Regions from separate parts of the Salinivibrio sp. VYel1 genome, predicted to be linked through region 1. Evidence: riboswitches for the same ligand, from Rfam matches in the RefSeq annotation. Region 1 holds a riboswitch; each other region holds the start of a gene.
What was found. A riboswitch is a leader RNA that binds a small molecule or an ion and turns the genes downstream of it on or off. The one in region 1 is predicted to bind thiamine pyrophosphate.
Positions count from the first base shown of each region.

Region 2: it holds a riboswitch for thiamine pyrophosphate, as region 1 does, so the genes downstream of both, thiC (phosphomethylpyrimidine synthase ThiC) here and thiD (bifunctional hydroxymethylpyrimidine kinase/phosphomethylpyrimidine kinase) in region 1, are expected to answer to the same signal.
Region 3: it holds a riboswitch for thiamine pyrophosphate, as region 1 does, so the genes downstream of both, thiB (thiamine ABC transporter substrate binding subunit) here and thiD (bifunctional hydroxymethylpyrimidine kinase/phosphomethylpyrimidine kinase) in region 1, are expected to answer to the same signal.

Region 1 is NZ_RSAM01000001.1:498,359-503,742, forward strand. Features, by position in the region: gene EHW58_RS15945 (methyl-accepting chemotaxis protein) at 9-1,109, opposite strand; gene EHW58_RS02200 (potassium channel family protein) at 1,283-2,308, shown strand; gene thiD (bifunctional hydroxymethylpyrimidine kinase/phosphomethylpyrimidine kinase) at 2,424-3,278, opposite strand; TPP riboswitch at 3,340-3,440, opposite strand; gene EHW58_RS02210 (bifunctional diguanylate cyclase/phosphodiesterase) at 3,495-5,252, opposite strand; gene EHW58_RS02215 (PAS domain S-box protein) at 5,249-5,384, opposite strand, start outside.
Region 2 is NZ_RSAM01000019.1:50,895-56,278, forward strand. Features, by position in the region: gene thiH (2-iminoacetate synthase ThiH) at 1-52, opposite strand, end outside; gene EHW58_RS15050 (thiazole synthase) at 52-825, opposite strand; gene thiS (sulfur carrier protein ThiS) at 828-1,025, opposite strand; gene EHW58_RS15060 (HesA/MoeB/ThiF family protein) at 1,009-1,776, opposite strand; gene thiE (thiamine phosphate synthase) at 1,760-2,428, opposite strand; gene thiC (phosphomethylpyrimidine synthase ThiC) at 2,425-4,401, opposite strand; TPP riboswitch at 4,495-4,594, opposite strand; gene crcB (fluoride efflux transporter CrcB) at 4,651-5,031, opposite strand.
Region 3 is NZ_RSAM01000008.1:56,666-62,049, reverse strand. Features, by position in the region: gene thiP (thiamine/thiamine pyrophosphate ABC transporter permease) at 1-666, opposite strand, end outside; gene thiB (thiamine ABC transporter substrate binding subunit) at 672-1,667, opposite strand; TPP riboswitch at 1,711-1,812, opposite strand; gene EHW58_RS09125 (DUF547 domain-containing protein) at 1,851-2,642, opposite strand; gene leuD (3-isopropylmalate dehydratase small subunit) at 2,785-3,387, opposite strand; gene leuC (3-isopropylmalate dehydratase large subunit) at 3,397-4,818, opposite strand; gene leuB (3-isopropylmalate dehydrogenase) at 4,840-5,384, opposite strand, start outside.

The DNA.
Region 1 (5,384 bases):
CCCCGTTGTTACGCTACCTCTTCACTGCCCTCAATCGCGAGATGTTCAAGCTTATCAATCACCGTCATACTGGCGCTTTCCATCTCTTTTAATGCAGTGACCATTTGCTCGGGTTGCTGAGCATGAAACGCTGCCACCGCTGCTTTCGCGTGGGTATGCACTTGCTCGTGAGGCGCGGCAATGGCTTTAAACGTTTGCAACTGCGCGAAATATTGCTGGCCTTCACCCTGTTCATACCATTGGCCGAGACGGCATTGGGTGTGATCGGTGACATCGTCCGCGGTCATGCTGTCTTCACCCAGCACGACGCGGTATATCGCAAATTTAAAGCTAATATGGTCAAGTTTCGCCAGTTCACAAAAAGCACGCAGCGCAGAGGCTTTAATAGTGGTACGGCTATGCTGTGCTTGCTCACTCTGCGTGGCCATCGCATCGGCCACCTGTTGGCCTTGCTCGCTATATTCAATCGCGTCACTGGCAAGCTGATCGGTGAGTGTGCAAGCATGCCCACTCCCAGCGCGAATCTTCTCGACCAGCTGGGTGATATCTTGCGTGGCACTGGCGGTGCGTTCCGATAAGCTACGCACTTCATCGGCAACCACCGCAAACCCTCGACCCTGCTCACCGGCACGTGCCGCTTCAATCGCTGCGTTTAACGCTAAAAGATTGGTTTGATCGGCGACATCGCGAATCAACTTCACAATACCGCTCACCTCTTGGGCATGCTGGTCGAGCGCACGAATTGCTTCTGACGATTGCTGACATTGCGCGGATAACGACTGCACATGACGCGCAAGATCATTGACTTGTTCGGCACATGACGCCGCCTGATGGCTCACGTCCGTTACCCGTTCTTTTTCACCGTTGATGGTGTCTGCCAAGGTGGCCAGAGACGATTGCGTCGCATTGATTGAGTCACCGAAGTGGCACAAGTTGGCGTCGATGGCTTTTCCCGTTTGGCGTTTTTTCTCTACGGTGGCTAACTCTGCCTGCAATGCCTCTTTCTCTGCATTCAGCGCGTCGATGGTATGGTTAATCTGCTCAATTTTTTGCTGCAGAGCGACTTGTTTTTGCTGCTCTTGTTCTAATTGACGACGAGATATAAACACGCTGACTCCTCATTAAGTAATTAAGCTTCCTACAATATTTTAGCGGTTTATCTCACTGATGTATGATTATCCAAGCAAAGTGTGATCGCATTGACGCAAGGAGCTGATTTACACTGTAAACCTGACGCAAATCACTTCATACTGCGATCACTGTAAATAATGAGCGAACATTTATGACCTTTTGGTTGCTTTTTAAACGTTGGATTATCAGCCACTTCGCGCATTTAAACGGGCGTATTTTGGGGTTGGTGGTACTCGCCTATGGCGGGATTGGCTGGCTACTTTTACACGGCGCCGGTGAAACTGAGATGACCCAGTCACTCGGCCGCTATGTCTATTACTTGATGGTCACCGCGTCCACTGTCGGCTATGGCGATTATTCGCCCGCAACAGAAGCAGGACAGTGGATTACCGCCTTTTGGATTATTCCCGGTGGGCTAGGGCTGTTCGCCGTTGTGATTGGGCATGTGACCAGTGCGTTGGTCGATTATTGGCGACGTGGATTACAAGGAAAACGGAGTCTTACTGTGAAAAATCATATTCTGGTGTTGGGCTGGAATGGTCAACGCACCATTCAGCTCATTCGTCTACTACAAAGCGGTGTGCATGGCGATCGTCCGATTGTGCTTTGCGTACGTCCCGAAATGGAAAATCCGCTCCCCGGCGAGGTGGAATTTGTACGCGTCACCAGCTTTACCGATGCAGAGGGGATTGCGCGTGCGGGGATTGATAGTGCTTCGAGCATTATTATCGACAACCCAGAAGACGATATCACCCTATCAGCGGCCCTGTTCTGCGCGCATAAAAATCCGTCAGCGCATCTGCTCGCCTACTTTCAAGACGACGCGCTGAGCCAAATACTCAAACAACACTATCCACACGCAGAATGTGTACCGTCTGTTTCCGTAGAAATGCTGGCGAAAGCCGCTGTTGATCCGGGTTCCAGCCAGTTGCATCACGAGTTGTTGAGTACCGCACAAGGGATGACACAGTATTGTGCGCGCTACCCGACTAACGCGAGCACGACGGATGTGGGTACCTTGTTCAATCAGTTAAAGCATGAATACGATACAACCTTAATTGGTATCGACAAAGGTGAGGGCATTACCCTTAACCCCAGCTTGCAAACCGAAGTCGCCCCCGGCGATCGCCTTTTCTATATTGCCGCTGAACGTTTACCGCATTGGTCGGCGGCGTGATTCGGGCACCTTTTATCACACGCGACACTGGCTATTAACCCTTCCGGAGCAGTCCGCCGCCGCCAAGACGGAGGCGGCGGACTGGCTTTACGTGCCCTATTCGCGAAAAAACGGTCTATTCGACCACCGAGGTTTCTTGTGCATCAGAATGACACGCTTCGACTGGGTAGGCGTAAAAATGATGCACAGGCCCCGCGCCTCTTCCCACCTTTAACTGCTGACTATGCGCTAAAGCCTCTGTCAAATACTGCTTAGCCGCCCGCCCGGCTTCAACGGGCGTCATTCCCTGCGCGTAATAAGAGGCCATCGCCGCAGACAGTGAACAGCCTGTGCCGTGTGTATTAACGGTTTCAACCCGACGGGCGCTCAGGGTTTGACAGGTATCTTGGCTAATCCACACATCCACGCTTTCAGGGGCGTGATGTAAATGCCCGCCTTTGAGCATCACATACGGGCACCCGAGCCGACGTAGGGCTGGAACTAACGCATGCATTTGCTCAATGGAGGTGGGAACAGGCTGACCGGTTAATCGCGCCGCCTCAGGCAGGTTGGGGGTGAGCACGGTTGCTCGCGGGATCAGCGCTTCAATCAGCGCTGTCATGGCGTGTTCATCCAACAAAGGATCGCCGCTGGTGGCTACCATCACGGGATCTAAAATCACCGGTAAGTGAGGCGATCGCGCCAGCACGGCGGCCACTTCGCGAATAACCGCTTGGTTGGCGAGCATACCAATTTTCACTGCACGCACCGGCATATCGTACAAGACGGCCTCTAACTGGGCACGGACAAAACCAGGATCAACCGCCGAGACGGCCTCAACGCCACAGGTGTTTTGCGCGGTTAACGCGGTGATCACCGAGCACGCATAACCGCCGGTGGCTGAAATCGCTTTGATATCGGCTTGAATGCCAGCACCGCCACCGCTGTCTGAGCCGGCGATGGTAAGAATAACAGGTGGAGATAGGTTCATAATGGCCCCTTAATCATCAGGGGCGGAAGGAGACAAAGCGAGCCAGAATGCGCCACTTCGTGTGCTGAACGTGTCAGTTCCCTCCGCCAGTGCTAACTGGATCAGGTTCTACGGGTCCTGCTTTCGCAGTCTCAGCAATCACTTGCTCCCCGACTAACACGGTCAGAATATAAACCTTAATGATAAAGCGCAAGTCTGATGTTTCTGATGGCGCGTTTACACATTCTCGTAATGGTTAATGGTCGTATTGCCTTGTTGGGCGGTTTTAAGCAGTTGTTCGAATCCATCTTGGATAAGCGGCCGCGCATATAAAAACCCCTGCACTTGGTCGCAGCCAATTGTCTGTAGCACCTGCTGCTGGCTGACTTCTTCCACCCCTTCGGCAACCACGCCATGACCAAAGCCATGGGCTAACTCAATCACGCTACCCACCAAGTGTTTGTCACTGGCGTTGGTGGCCAAATCTTGAATAAAACTGCGGTCGAGTTTAACCCAGTCTACTGGCAGTTGCTTAAGGTAACTTAACGAGCTGTAACCGGTGCCAAAGTCATCCAACGCGATATGCATCCCGGCATCCCGCAGCTGTTGTAGCTCGCGCAATGCCACCGAGATTTGCTGAATCAGTGCCGATTCCGTGACTTCCAATTGAATAATCGCCGGCGGCGTGTTTGTCGCATGGCAGCGAGCCAGCACACTCTCGGCAAAACCATGCCGGAGTTGCTGGGCAGAGACATTGATTGACAGATGAAAGTGCTCATCAGTCAGGCCCTGTACGCGCCATTGCGCCACCGCCTCCAGTGCCATCGCCAGTACTTTATCGCCAAGTTGCATCATATCGGCGCTGCGCTCGGCAATGGGAATAAATTCGGCGGGACTTATCGCCCCTAGGGCTGGATGCTGCCAACGCAGTAGTGCTTCTGCGCCCACCAGCAGGCCCCCATCAAGCCGCCATTTAGGTTGATAGACCAAGGAGAGATGATTGCTTTGCAAGGCCGGGCCTAGCTCAGTACGGATCAAGTGCTCTCGCTGCGCTTTACTGTCTAGCTCGGGCTGATACTCACCGACAGCCTGATCATCGGTCGGAATAGCCAGGATCGCTTGGCGAAACAACTGCGGCACATCGGCGCTTTCCGAGTCAGCACGGCTGATCCCTATATGGCAATGCAAGAACATCAGTCGCCCTTCGAGGGTATGATGACCACTGATGAGTCGGTGAATCCTCGCTGCTTTTTTCACCGCCTCTTCTCCGTCTCCCTCTATCAGCATCACCAGTCTCGAGCTGTCCCAAACCCCCACTCGATGCGAGCGCGCCACCGCACTGTTCGCCAGCAGCTCAGCAATGTGCTTATACAGGGCTTCGGTCATTAAATGCCCTTGATGCTGCGTCACCGCTTCCATCCCATCAAGCGCAATCATCAACACCGTCACCGACCCTCGCATCAATTGTCGCTCCGCTGCATCCAATAAGGCTCGGCGATTGGGGAGACCTGTCAATGGGTGGGTAAGAGAAAGGGCGCGTAAAGTGGCGGTTTGTTTGTTCACCAACATTTGCAAACGCGCAGCTTGGTCACGCTCTTTCAATGTTTTAAGCTGTAACTGCAGTAGGTTGTGAATACGCTGAAGCACTTCGTCATAATCAAACGGCTTGCTGATATAATCTATCGCCCCTCGGCATAGCGCTTGATTACGTAACCCCACATCATTATCCGCAGTGAGCACCATGACGGGTGGACAATGGTCCCCCAATGCTTGGTTCAGATCATCCAGCACCATGAGTCCCGAGCGCCGTGGCATGCGCATATCAAGCAAGATAAGATCGGGCACCGGCGACAAGTGGTCGTGCACAGCACAGGGGTCCGTTAGCCCAATCAGATGCACGTACCCCGCTTGGTCAAGCATCGCGGTGAGTAAGTCAATGTTTTCCGCGCGATCGTCAATGATCAAAATGGTCGCTTGTGATGGTGACTTTATCATTCCCTGTCCTCTAATAACGATTGAATAGCCGCGGCGAGCGCAGTTGACGATACGGGCTGCTGTAGTCGTATGTGTGGTGTGGCGGCGCTGCAATGGGCTTGCCCTTCCGCCCCAAGTATGATCAGCGGTTTA
Region 2 (5,384 bases), on a different contig from region 1:
AAAGCCGATGATGATCCCAATCGAGTGCCGCCCACCGCTCAGAAAAACTCATCACGCCTCCTTAGCGTCAAGAAACGCGGTTAAGGGGCTAGAAGCGTGGGCGTGATTTTGTGTGCCCGCCAGCCCAGCGCGATACGCACATCGTCCGGCTTCAACCGCTTGTTTGAACGCCGCGCCCATGGCAATCGGATCGCCAGCGGTGGCAATCGCGGTGTTCACCAAGACGGCATCAGCGCCGCGCTCCATCGCTAACGCCGCATCTGACGGTGCGCCAATGCCAGCATCAATGATCACCGGCACACGGGCTTGCTCGATAATGATGTCGAGAAACGCCATTGAGGCCAGTCCTTGGTTGGAGCCAATCGGTGACCCAAGAGGCATCACCGCCGCGCACCCCACCTCTTCTAAACGCTTACACAGCACAGGGTCAGCATGGCAATACGGCAGCACCGCAAACCCCTCATCCACAAGGGTTTTCGCCGCTTGAAGGGTTTCAATCGGGTCAGGCATCAAATATTTGGAGTCGGGGTGAATTTCCAACTTCACCCAGTGCGTTCCCAATGCTTCTCGAGCAAGACGCGCGGCAAAGACCGCTTCTTGCGCATTCTTCGCCCCCGAGGTATTGGGCAGCAGGTGCACACCGAGCTCGCGCAGCGGGGTTAAAATATCATCTTGTATGGCATGGACATCGACTCGCTTTAGCGCCATGGTGACCAGTTCAGTACCACTGGCCGCCAGTGACTCGGCCATGGTCTTGCGACTAGCAAACTTGCCGGTGCCGGTTAACAGTCGAGATGAAAACGTCGTATCCGCAATGGTTAACATGATTATCCTCCGGCAATCGCTTGAAAGACCGCCAAGCTATCGCCAGCGGTAAGTGACGTGGATGACCAAGCATCACGCGCAATAATGGTCTGATTTAGCGCCACTGCGACCGACTCGGCTGGCACCTTCATCTCCTCAATCAATTGCGCGACGGTCGTGGCATTGACCTCTGTCGGCGTGTCATTAATGGTTAACTGCATCGCTTACCTCCCGCTTAGGCTGACAAACCGCACAATGCGGATCCACGGGCAGCGAAAAGTGCTGCCATGTCATGGTTTGTCCATCCAGTCGTGACAAGCGATTGGTCCCGACCGCCTGCCCTAATAACAGCTTTATTCCTTCCAGCGCTTGCGCGGTGGCCATCATGCCGACCACAGGTCCCATTACCCCGGATTCTGCACAGCGTGTGGGTTCAGAAAGCGTCACGTCTGCGAAGGCGCACGCATAACATGCGCTATGCGGTTGATAAACCAATAACTGGCCTTGCCAACCGATCGCCGCTGCGCTCACCAACGGCGTACCAGCCTCTACACAGGCTTGATTGACTGCATGGCGAGTGGCGAGATTATCACTGCAATCAAGGACCACATCCGCCATCGCTACTTCGAGCGCCAGACGCTCACCTTCTAGATAGGCATTGATGGCTCGGCACTGGCAATGTGGATTCAGCGCGACCAAGTTAGCGGCTAGCGACGCGGCTTTATCGGTGCCGATTTGCGCCTCCCGATACGCCACCTGACGCGCCAAGTTAGATAGCTCAATGTGGTCCGAGTCAGCAATCGCTAACTGACCCACGCCAGCGCCTGCAAGATAGAGGCCCGCGGTGGTTCCAAGCCCACCGGCACCGACCATTAACACACGCGCCTTGCTAAGTGCCTGCTGCCCGCACTCTCCAACTTCTGGCAGCATGATTTGCCGGCTATAACGCAGGTATTCACTGTCCGATAGCATCACGCCCTCCTTGTTGTCTGGATGGATTAAGACAGCGGTCAAATGCGTCAATGCGCGCCGCTAAATCAGGCGCTTGCGTCACGGCACGGACCACCGCAATGGCGTCCACGCCAGTGCGCCAAACGTCAGGGGCTCGGTTGAGATCAATACCGCCAATCGCCACCGTCGGGAAGCGGCCATCCACAGTCGCCACCTGCTGCGCTAACGCAGAAATGCCTTGCGGCGGCTCGGCGAGCTGTTTGGTGGTAGTGGGAAAAATATGGCCGATGGCAAGATAACTGGGCGAGAGCGCAATCGCTGCAGCAAGTTGTTCGGGACTGCGTGTCGATACGCCAAGGCGCACGCCTTGTCGTGCGAGCCGGTCAAGATCCGCCTCTTGTATGTCTTGCTGGCCCAGATGAACGCCATAGGCGCCAGCTTCAAGCGCAAGCTGCCAGTGATCGTTGATAAACACCTGGGCATAGTGCGCGCGGCCCAACGCCACCGCACGCTGTACCCAGTCTGCCAATTGGGGATGTCCCGGCTGCTTCACACGCAGTTGCACGGTTTTCACCCCCAAGCAAAGCAAGCGTTCGAGCAAGTCCACATCGTCTACCACCGGATATAATGGGCCTATACCTTCAGACATAGATGCAAACGGGGTCAGGCTCATGACTCCACCTTATCGCTGTCCGCTACCTCAGCGCCTTGTTGTGACGAATGATGGGATTTTTGCAGGTAGAGCTCACTGCCCTTTGCTCGAAACTCTTGCGATTTTTGCTGCATGCCTGCTAACGGGTCTTCCAGCATGGTGACATCAATCGCTTCGCCCGCAGCGGCATAGCCATTTTCTTTGGCATAATCGCGGACTTCTTGGCTGATCTTCATAGAGCAGAATTTTGGCCCACACATGGAGCAAAAATGCGCGACCTTGCCCGACTCTTGAGGCAGTGTTTCATCGTGATAAGCACGCGCCGTCACTGGATCTAATGCAAGGTTAAACTGATCTTCCCAGCGAAATTCAAAGCGCGCTTTGGAAATGGCGTTATCTCGCACCTGCGCGCCCGGATGTCCTTTGGCTAAGTCGGCGGCGTGCGCACACAACTTGTAAGTGATAAGCCCAGTTTTAACATCCTCTTTATTGGGCAGACCCAGATGTTCTTTGGGCGTGACATAGCAAAGCATCGCACACCCAAACCAGCCAATCATCGCCGCACCAATCCCGGAGGTGATGTGGTCGTAACCAGGCGCAATATCGGTAGTCAGCGGGCCTAAAGTATAAAAGGGCGCTTCGTGGCAATGGGTGAGCTGCTCGTCCATATTCTCTTTGATCATGTGCATGGGCACATGGCCGGGGCCTTCAATCATCACCTGCACATCGTATTCCCATGCCACCTTGGTTAGCTCGCCCAGGGTACGTAACTCACTGAACTGGGCTTCGTCGTTCGCGTCAGCTACTGAGCCGGGACGTAACCCATCGCCTAATGACAGCGATACATCATAGGCAGCACAAATCTCGCAGATTTCACGAAAATGGGTATAGAGGAAGCTTTCTTGATGATGCGCCAAGCACCATTTGGCGATAATCGACCCACCACGCGAGACAATCCCAGTCACGCGATTGGCAGTCATGGGCACATAGTGCAAACGCACCCCAGCGTGAATGGTAAAGTAGTCGACCCCTTGCTCGGCTTGCTCTATCAAGGTATCGCGCATCACTTCCCAAGTCAGGTCTTCGGCAATGCCATTCACTTTCTCAAGCGCCTGATACATAGGCACGGTGCCAATCGGGACTGGGCTATTACGTAAAATCCACTCGCGGGTTTCGTGGATATTGCGTCCGGTCGATAAATCCATCACCGTATCCGCGCCCCAACGGGTCGCCCACACCAACTTTTCGGTTTCTTCTTCAATGGAGGAGCTCACCGCCGAGTTACCAATATTGGCATTCACTTTCACCAGAAAGTTACGCCCAATAATCATCGGCTCCGCTTCTGGGTGGTTAATGTTGGCCGGAATAATCGCACGCCCTTCAGCAACTTCTTGGCGCACAAATTCGGGAGTGATGTTTGAGGGTAAATGCGCGCCAAAGCTTTCTCCTGGGTGCTGGCGGTTTAGCTGCTCTTCACGATACTGCTGACGTCCCATATTTTCCCGGATAGCGATAAATTCCATCTCTGGGGTGATAATGCCTTGGCGTGCGTAGTGAAGTTGGGTCACACATTGGTTAGGTTTTGCCCGACGGATAGACGGTAAGGCACTAAAGCGAAGATCATCTAAGGTTTCATCACTAAGGCGGGTCTGCGCATAGTCTGAGCTCACTGCATCAAGAAACTCTGTATCGGCACGCTCATCAATCCAGGCTTTGCGCACTGGCGCTAAGCCTTGGTAAATATCGATAGCACTCTGTGGGTCAGTATAAGGCCCTGATGTGTCATAAACCCGAATGGATTCATTGGCTTCGTACTGCGGATTATCTTTACTGCCACCCACAAAGGTCGGAGACAAATGGATTTCTCGCATCCCTACGCGAATATCGGGTCGCGATCCCTCGACATAGACTTTTTCCGAGTTGGGGTAGGTTTGCGCAGAGAGGGAATCGATAAAAGATTTGGCCTCAAGACGGGCCTGTTTACGGGTCGACATAGCATTACTCCGGTGTTCATTATGGGAATTAATGCTTGCCGGAAAACGCTGAATTGAGATGTGAGCAAACTGGCAGACGCGTACGGTCTGTGATCTGATGCATCTCTTGTTCCCTTCGCTGGTACTAACCAGATCAGGTTCAACGGATCCCACTTAACGTGGTCTCAGCCAATTGGCACTCCGACAAGTTCAACGCCAGTATAAGAAATCACCGCCGCAACAACAAGCGACGTAATGGCATGTTTTTACCTACCCAGTAATGCGTCCTAGCAACCAAGCCCCCATCGCGGCCGCTCCTAAGCACAACGCAAGGTTGAGACCCACGTTTAACAAGGCTTTCACCGTCTCACCATGTTGAAAAAGAAGCAAGGTATCCACTGAAAAGGTCGAGAAGGTGGTGAACGCGCCCAAAAAGCCAATCGCAATCAGTTGACGCCAAGGCACTGGGGCAATCAGTTCTTGGCTCATCGCCGCTAAAAAGACACCCATCGCTAATGATCCCAGCACATTAACCATTAGGGTGCCGTAGGGAAATCCTCGACCAAACACCGCGACGCTCCACTCTGAAACTAAAAAACGCGAAGACGCCCCTAATGCGCCACCAAGTCCTACCCACAATATGCTTACCACAGGGTGCTCCTTTCGATTGGTAAAAAGTCATCATACCGCGACATGTGAACAAGAAACAGGAGGAAGAAAAAGGGAAGAGGGTTAGGGGTGCTAGAAGCATAATGAGTCACATACAAAAAAAGCACCGACAATGTCGATGCTTTGATGTTTGGCAGGGGTAGAGGGATTCGACCGGGCTGGCGACCCAGCCCCCAACACGCTTTTGTGTAGATTGCATGTTCACATCTACCCTTAATCGGCTTACGAGAAGCTTGATGATTCACATACAAAAAAAGCACCGACGATGCCGATGCTTTGGTATTTGGCAGGGGTAGAGGGATTCAACCGGGCTGGCGACCCAGTACCCAACACGC
Region 3 (5,384 bases), on a different contig from region 1:
CAGCTCGATGGTTGTCGCTTTCGGCCCGCCGCCCAGTGCCATGACAGTCGCGAAGCTGGTAAAGCACAACATAAATACTAGCCCCACGATATGAGGCAAGCTTTGGCGTAGATACGGCCATTCTAGGTGCTTAAAACGTTGCCAGCCTTTGAGCCCTAGCTGGGTAGCAAGACGGCGTTGATCGGCTGGGATCCCCTCTAAGGCTTGCACCATTAATTGGGCGGAAAAAGGGAGATTAAAAAACACATGGGCGAGTAAAATGCCACTTAAGCCATAAATAGAAAACGGCATAGCCGCATCGAAGTGCGCGAAAGCTTGTGCAATCCAGCCACTACGGCCATAGATAGCAACCAGTCCAAATACTCCCACCAAGACCGGCAGCACCAAGGTCATGGCGAATAACTTCAGCAGCCATGCCTTTACTGGAAATTGTCGGCGAGACAGCGCATGAGCGACTGGCACTGCTAGCCCAACGCTAAGTACGACGGATAACGCGGCCTGTTTAAAACTAAAGTAGGTGACATGGCGCAAGTAGGTATCTTGCCATAAGGAGGCAAGTGACAAATCGTGGCTGTGAGAGAATAACGCCCAGAGTGCGCTGCCAATCAAAGCCACGACCAAGCTGGCCGCAATACTGCCCGGCCAGGTTCGAGAAGGGTTGAGCATCTTGGCTATTCAACCAGCGCGGTTTGCCAGTCACGCACCCATTGCTGGCGATTGCCCATCACTTCATCAGGCTGATACAGCAAGCTCTCTTGCGGTTTGTCCAAGGTGTAGAAGGCATCAGGCAAGTTGACATCGGTGACCGGATACATCCACTGAGTGGTTGGGATCACCGACTGTGCCGCATCACTGAGCATAAATTGTAAAAACGCATCCGCTCGTTCCGGCTGATCGGTATAGGCTGATTTAGCGGCGACTTCGATTTGCATATAGTGCCCCTCTTCAAACATGGCGGCGGCAAAGCGATCGTCTTCATCGGCCACTAAGTGGTAAGCCGGCGAGGTGGTATAAGAGAGCACCATGTCCGCTTCTTTATTGAGGAACATGTTGTAAGCTTCGGTCCAGCCTTTGGTCACAGTGATCGTGTTATCGGCAAGATCGCGCCATGCTTGTTGATTATTATCGCCGTACACTTTTTGGATCCAAAGCATTAGCCCCTGGCCGACCGTTGATACGCGCGGATCTTGGTAAATCACACTGATATCGTCGCGCTCTTCAATCAAGGCTTTGAGGCTTTTGGGTGGGTCGAGCAAACGAGTAGTGTCATACACAAAGGCAAAATAGCCGTAATCGTAAGGGATAAAGTATTTGTTATCCCACCCGCCAGGCACTTGCAGGCGCTCGGTATTGACCGCGTGCTCGGCAACAATCCCACTGCGCTCGGCTTCTTTCATTAAGTTGGTATCCATACCGAGTACGATATCGGCTTGGGTGGTTTCTCCTTCAATGCGCAGGCGATTAAGTAAGGCGGCCCCATCGTCGAGAGACACAAACTCAAGCTGGCAATCGCATTGCTGTTCAAATTTCGCTTTAATTTTAGGCCCCGCCCCCCATTCAGCAATAAAGGAGTCATAGGTATAGACAGTAAGCGGGTCCGCGGCGCGGGCGCCGAGTGATAATAGCGATAAAGAAACCAGAGTGAGAACAGAGGTAAAAACTTTCACAGCACGCTCCTAAGTTGGGCGTGGGTGTTGAGGCAAGTTGATGGCAACATCAAGTCTCAATCCCTACGCCAGTGTTAGCTGGATCAGGTTCGATGGGTCTAGCGCAGTGCGCAATCTCAGCCGTGAGGCTCCCCAATGAGTACGGTGGTATTGTACTGATTGGCTTAGGTTTAACCAAGCCTTTTAGTTGCCGAGTTGGTTAAGGTCCCAGTTGTAGTCGTATTCCAATGTTGCCTCTTGTGGCAATGGAATATCGCGATACTGGTTTATGTGAGCGATCACGCCTTGCTTATCGCCACCAAAGTCAGCTTCAAACCATTCATAAATTGAGGAAAGTTGCCATTTTCCCCCTTGCTGACTCACGCCTTTATCACTGTTAATGAAGGTATAGGCGGCGTGCTCGAGCTGTGCATCAAGTGCACTTGCTTGAAAGGCTTGTGGCTGAAGATTAGGGCAGCCAAGGCTGGCACAGTTGACCGCATAGTGGGTACGCGGATCTTGCCAAAGCGGGCGTAAAATCCGGTGTTCGATATCGTTTAAAGTGAGCGGCTCGCCAGCGACGGTAACCACTTCATCATCCCAAGGGCCAAAGCTAAATAGCCCACCGAGTTTGGTGATGGAACGGACCGGGTACTCGGCGATAATCAGTTTTACCGTGACCGCATTATAGAGGTTAACCCAATATGCGTATTGCTCGTCTTTGGTCAGGGTACGTGGGTCGCGCGCGGTGAGCATACCAATGTAATGGTCGAGGGTTGCTTTGTCGTTATCCGTGACGGCGGCATAGTTAAATAAGGTGTGCTGCCCCTGAGATTGCAAATACTTATCGAGTAACACTTGCCAGCTGTGATGGGTAAACGTGGCTTGGCTGTCAGGGTTATGGGCATCCCACATTGCCCAGTAATCCGCTTTGGGCGCGGCTTGGCTGATGAGCGGAAACACTAACCAGAGCAGAATTACCAAATGTTTTTGCATTGCCAGTCCTTAATGCGATCAAACCTTCTTTGAGACTAGACCAAGCGAGTCAGCGGTTGGTTTCATTGAGGATGAAAAAAATGGGTTGAAGCGCCAATAAGTACGGGTAATACCGCGCTTATTGGCGTTCTTGGAGGGCGTATTACACCAAAAAGTCTGGTATTTGTTTTTCAAAGCGTGAGATATCGGCTTCGTGCTGCAACGTCAGACCGATGCTATCTAACCCTTCCAACAGGCAATGACGGCGAAAATCATCCATCTGGAAGGCAAAGCAGTGTTCACCGGCTCGAATGGTTTGGGCGGGCAAATCCAGGGTTACCGTCGCGCCTTCATTTTCCGCCACATACGTAAATAAAGCATCGATTTGGCCTTCTTCAAGGGTTACCGGCACCATTTGGTTATTGATGCAGTTGCCATAGAAAATATCGGCAAAACTGGGGGCGATAATCACTTTAAACCCGTAATCATCCAGCGCCCAAGGCGCATGCTCGCGGGATGAGCCACAGCCAAAATTCTCGCGGGTGAGCAAGACGCTCGCGCCTTGGTAACGTGCTTGGTTAAGCACGAACTCGGGGTTCGGTTGCTGGCCCGCATCGTCTAAAAAGCGCCAATCGTGAAACAGGTGCTGCCCAAAGCCGGTGCGGGTGACTTTTTGCAAAAACTGCTTAGGAATGATCGCATCGGTATCGACGTTTGCCGCATCCAACGGGGCAACAATGCCGGTATGAGTGTGTATGCCTGACATAAGGCCTCCTTATATTTGGTTAACGTCGATAAAATGGCCCGCAATCGCCGCCGCTGCGGCCATGGCTGGGCTGACCAAGTGGGTGCGGCCTTCACGGCCTTGACGCCCTTCAAAGTTGCGGTTACTGGTGGAGGCGCAGCGCTCTTTGGGGCCTAAGCGATCATTATTCATCGCCAAACACATCGAACAGCCGGGTAAACGCCATTCAAAGCCAGCGTCACGGAAAATGACATCCAGTCCTTCTTGCTCCGCCTGTGCCCGCACTTGCTCGGAGCCTGGCACCACCATGGCATGCACGCCCTCTGCCACACGTCGCCCTTTGGCAACCGCAGCGGCCGCACGCATGTCTTCAATCCGTGAGTTGGTGCAAGAGCCAATAAAGACTTTATCGATACGGATTTGGTTGATGGCTTGACCGGGTGTCAGCCCCATGTATTTTAATGCGCGTTCTGCCGAGTGACGTTCAATCGGATCGTTCATTGTCTCTGGGGCAGGCACGGTATCATGCACACTGACCACTTGGCCGGGGTTGGTGCCCCAGGTCACTTGATGGTGAATTTGACTGCCATCGAGGGTGACCACGCGATCAAACTGCGCATCGGCGTCCGAATGCAAGGTTTGCCAATAGGCGATTGCTTGCTGCCATTGCTCGCCTTTCGGGGCAAATTTCTTGTCTTTTAAATAGGCAAAGGTGGTGTCATCCGGGGCGATCAGGCCAGCTTTGGCGCCTAATTCGATTGCCATGTTGCACACCGTCATTCTCCCTTCCATCGACAAGTCGGTGATTGCGTCCCCGCAAAACTCCACCACATGCCCGGTGCCGCCGGCATGACCGACCTTGCCAATAATGGCTAGGACAATATCTTTGGCAGTGATCCCGGGGGCGGTTTTGCCCGTGACTTCAATTTTCATCGTGCGGGCGCGGGATTGCTTGAGCGTTTGGGTGGCCAGCACGTGCTCGACTTCAGAGGTACCAATGCCAAAGGCCAGTGCACCAAAAGCACCGTGGGTTGCGGTGTGAGAGTCACCACAGACGATGGTGGTGCCGGGCAGGGTAATACCCAGTTCGGGGCCCATCACATGCACAATGCCTTGGTAAGGGTGATTCAAGTCATACAGAGTGACACCGAACTCTTCGCAGTTTTTGGCCAGTGTTTCCATTTGGATACGCGCCATTTCCCCTGACGCGTTAATGTCTTTGGTTTCGGTGGAGACATTGTGATCCATGGTGGCGAAGGTTTTACTCACTTGGCGCACCGGACGCCCTTTTTCCCGCAGACCATCAAAGGCTTGTGGTGAGGTCACTTCGTGCACCAAATGGCGGTCGATATACAGCAGCGGCGCTTCGCCGGGCTGCTCGGTGACAATATGGGCTTGATGAATTTTTTCGTACAAGGTCTTGGCGCCTTGCTGGGTGTTTGCATTCGACATAGCTCGTATCCTTACGGGTAATTATTCTGCGCCTTGGCGGATATAGGCGGCGATACGCTCGCCCATTTGTTCGGTACTGAGGGCAGGATGGTTGCCCGCCAGATCAGCGGTCAGCTCACCGGCCGCCAGTGCTTGGCTGACCGCATGCTCAATCGCACAGGCCGCGTCTTCTTCGCCTAACGAGTAGCGTAACATTAGCGCGGCGGAGAGAATTTGCGCCACTGGGTTGGCGATATTTTTACCCGCAATATCGGGGGCAGAGCCGCCGGCGGGCTCATACAAACCAAATTTACTCGCGTTCAAGCTCGCAGATGGCAGCATGCCCATTGAGCCGGTGATCATTGCGCATTCATCGGAGATGATGTCACCGAAAATATTCGAGCACAGCATCACATCAAATTGCGACGGGTCTTTAATCAGCTGCATGGTGGCGTTGTCGATATACATATGGCTCAAGTGGACATCCGGATAGTCCTTGGCCACCTCTTCCACCACTTCACGCCATAGCATTGAGCTTTGCAACACATTGGCTTTATCGATTGAGCACACTTGCTTATTACGCAACT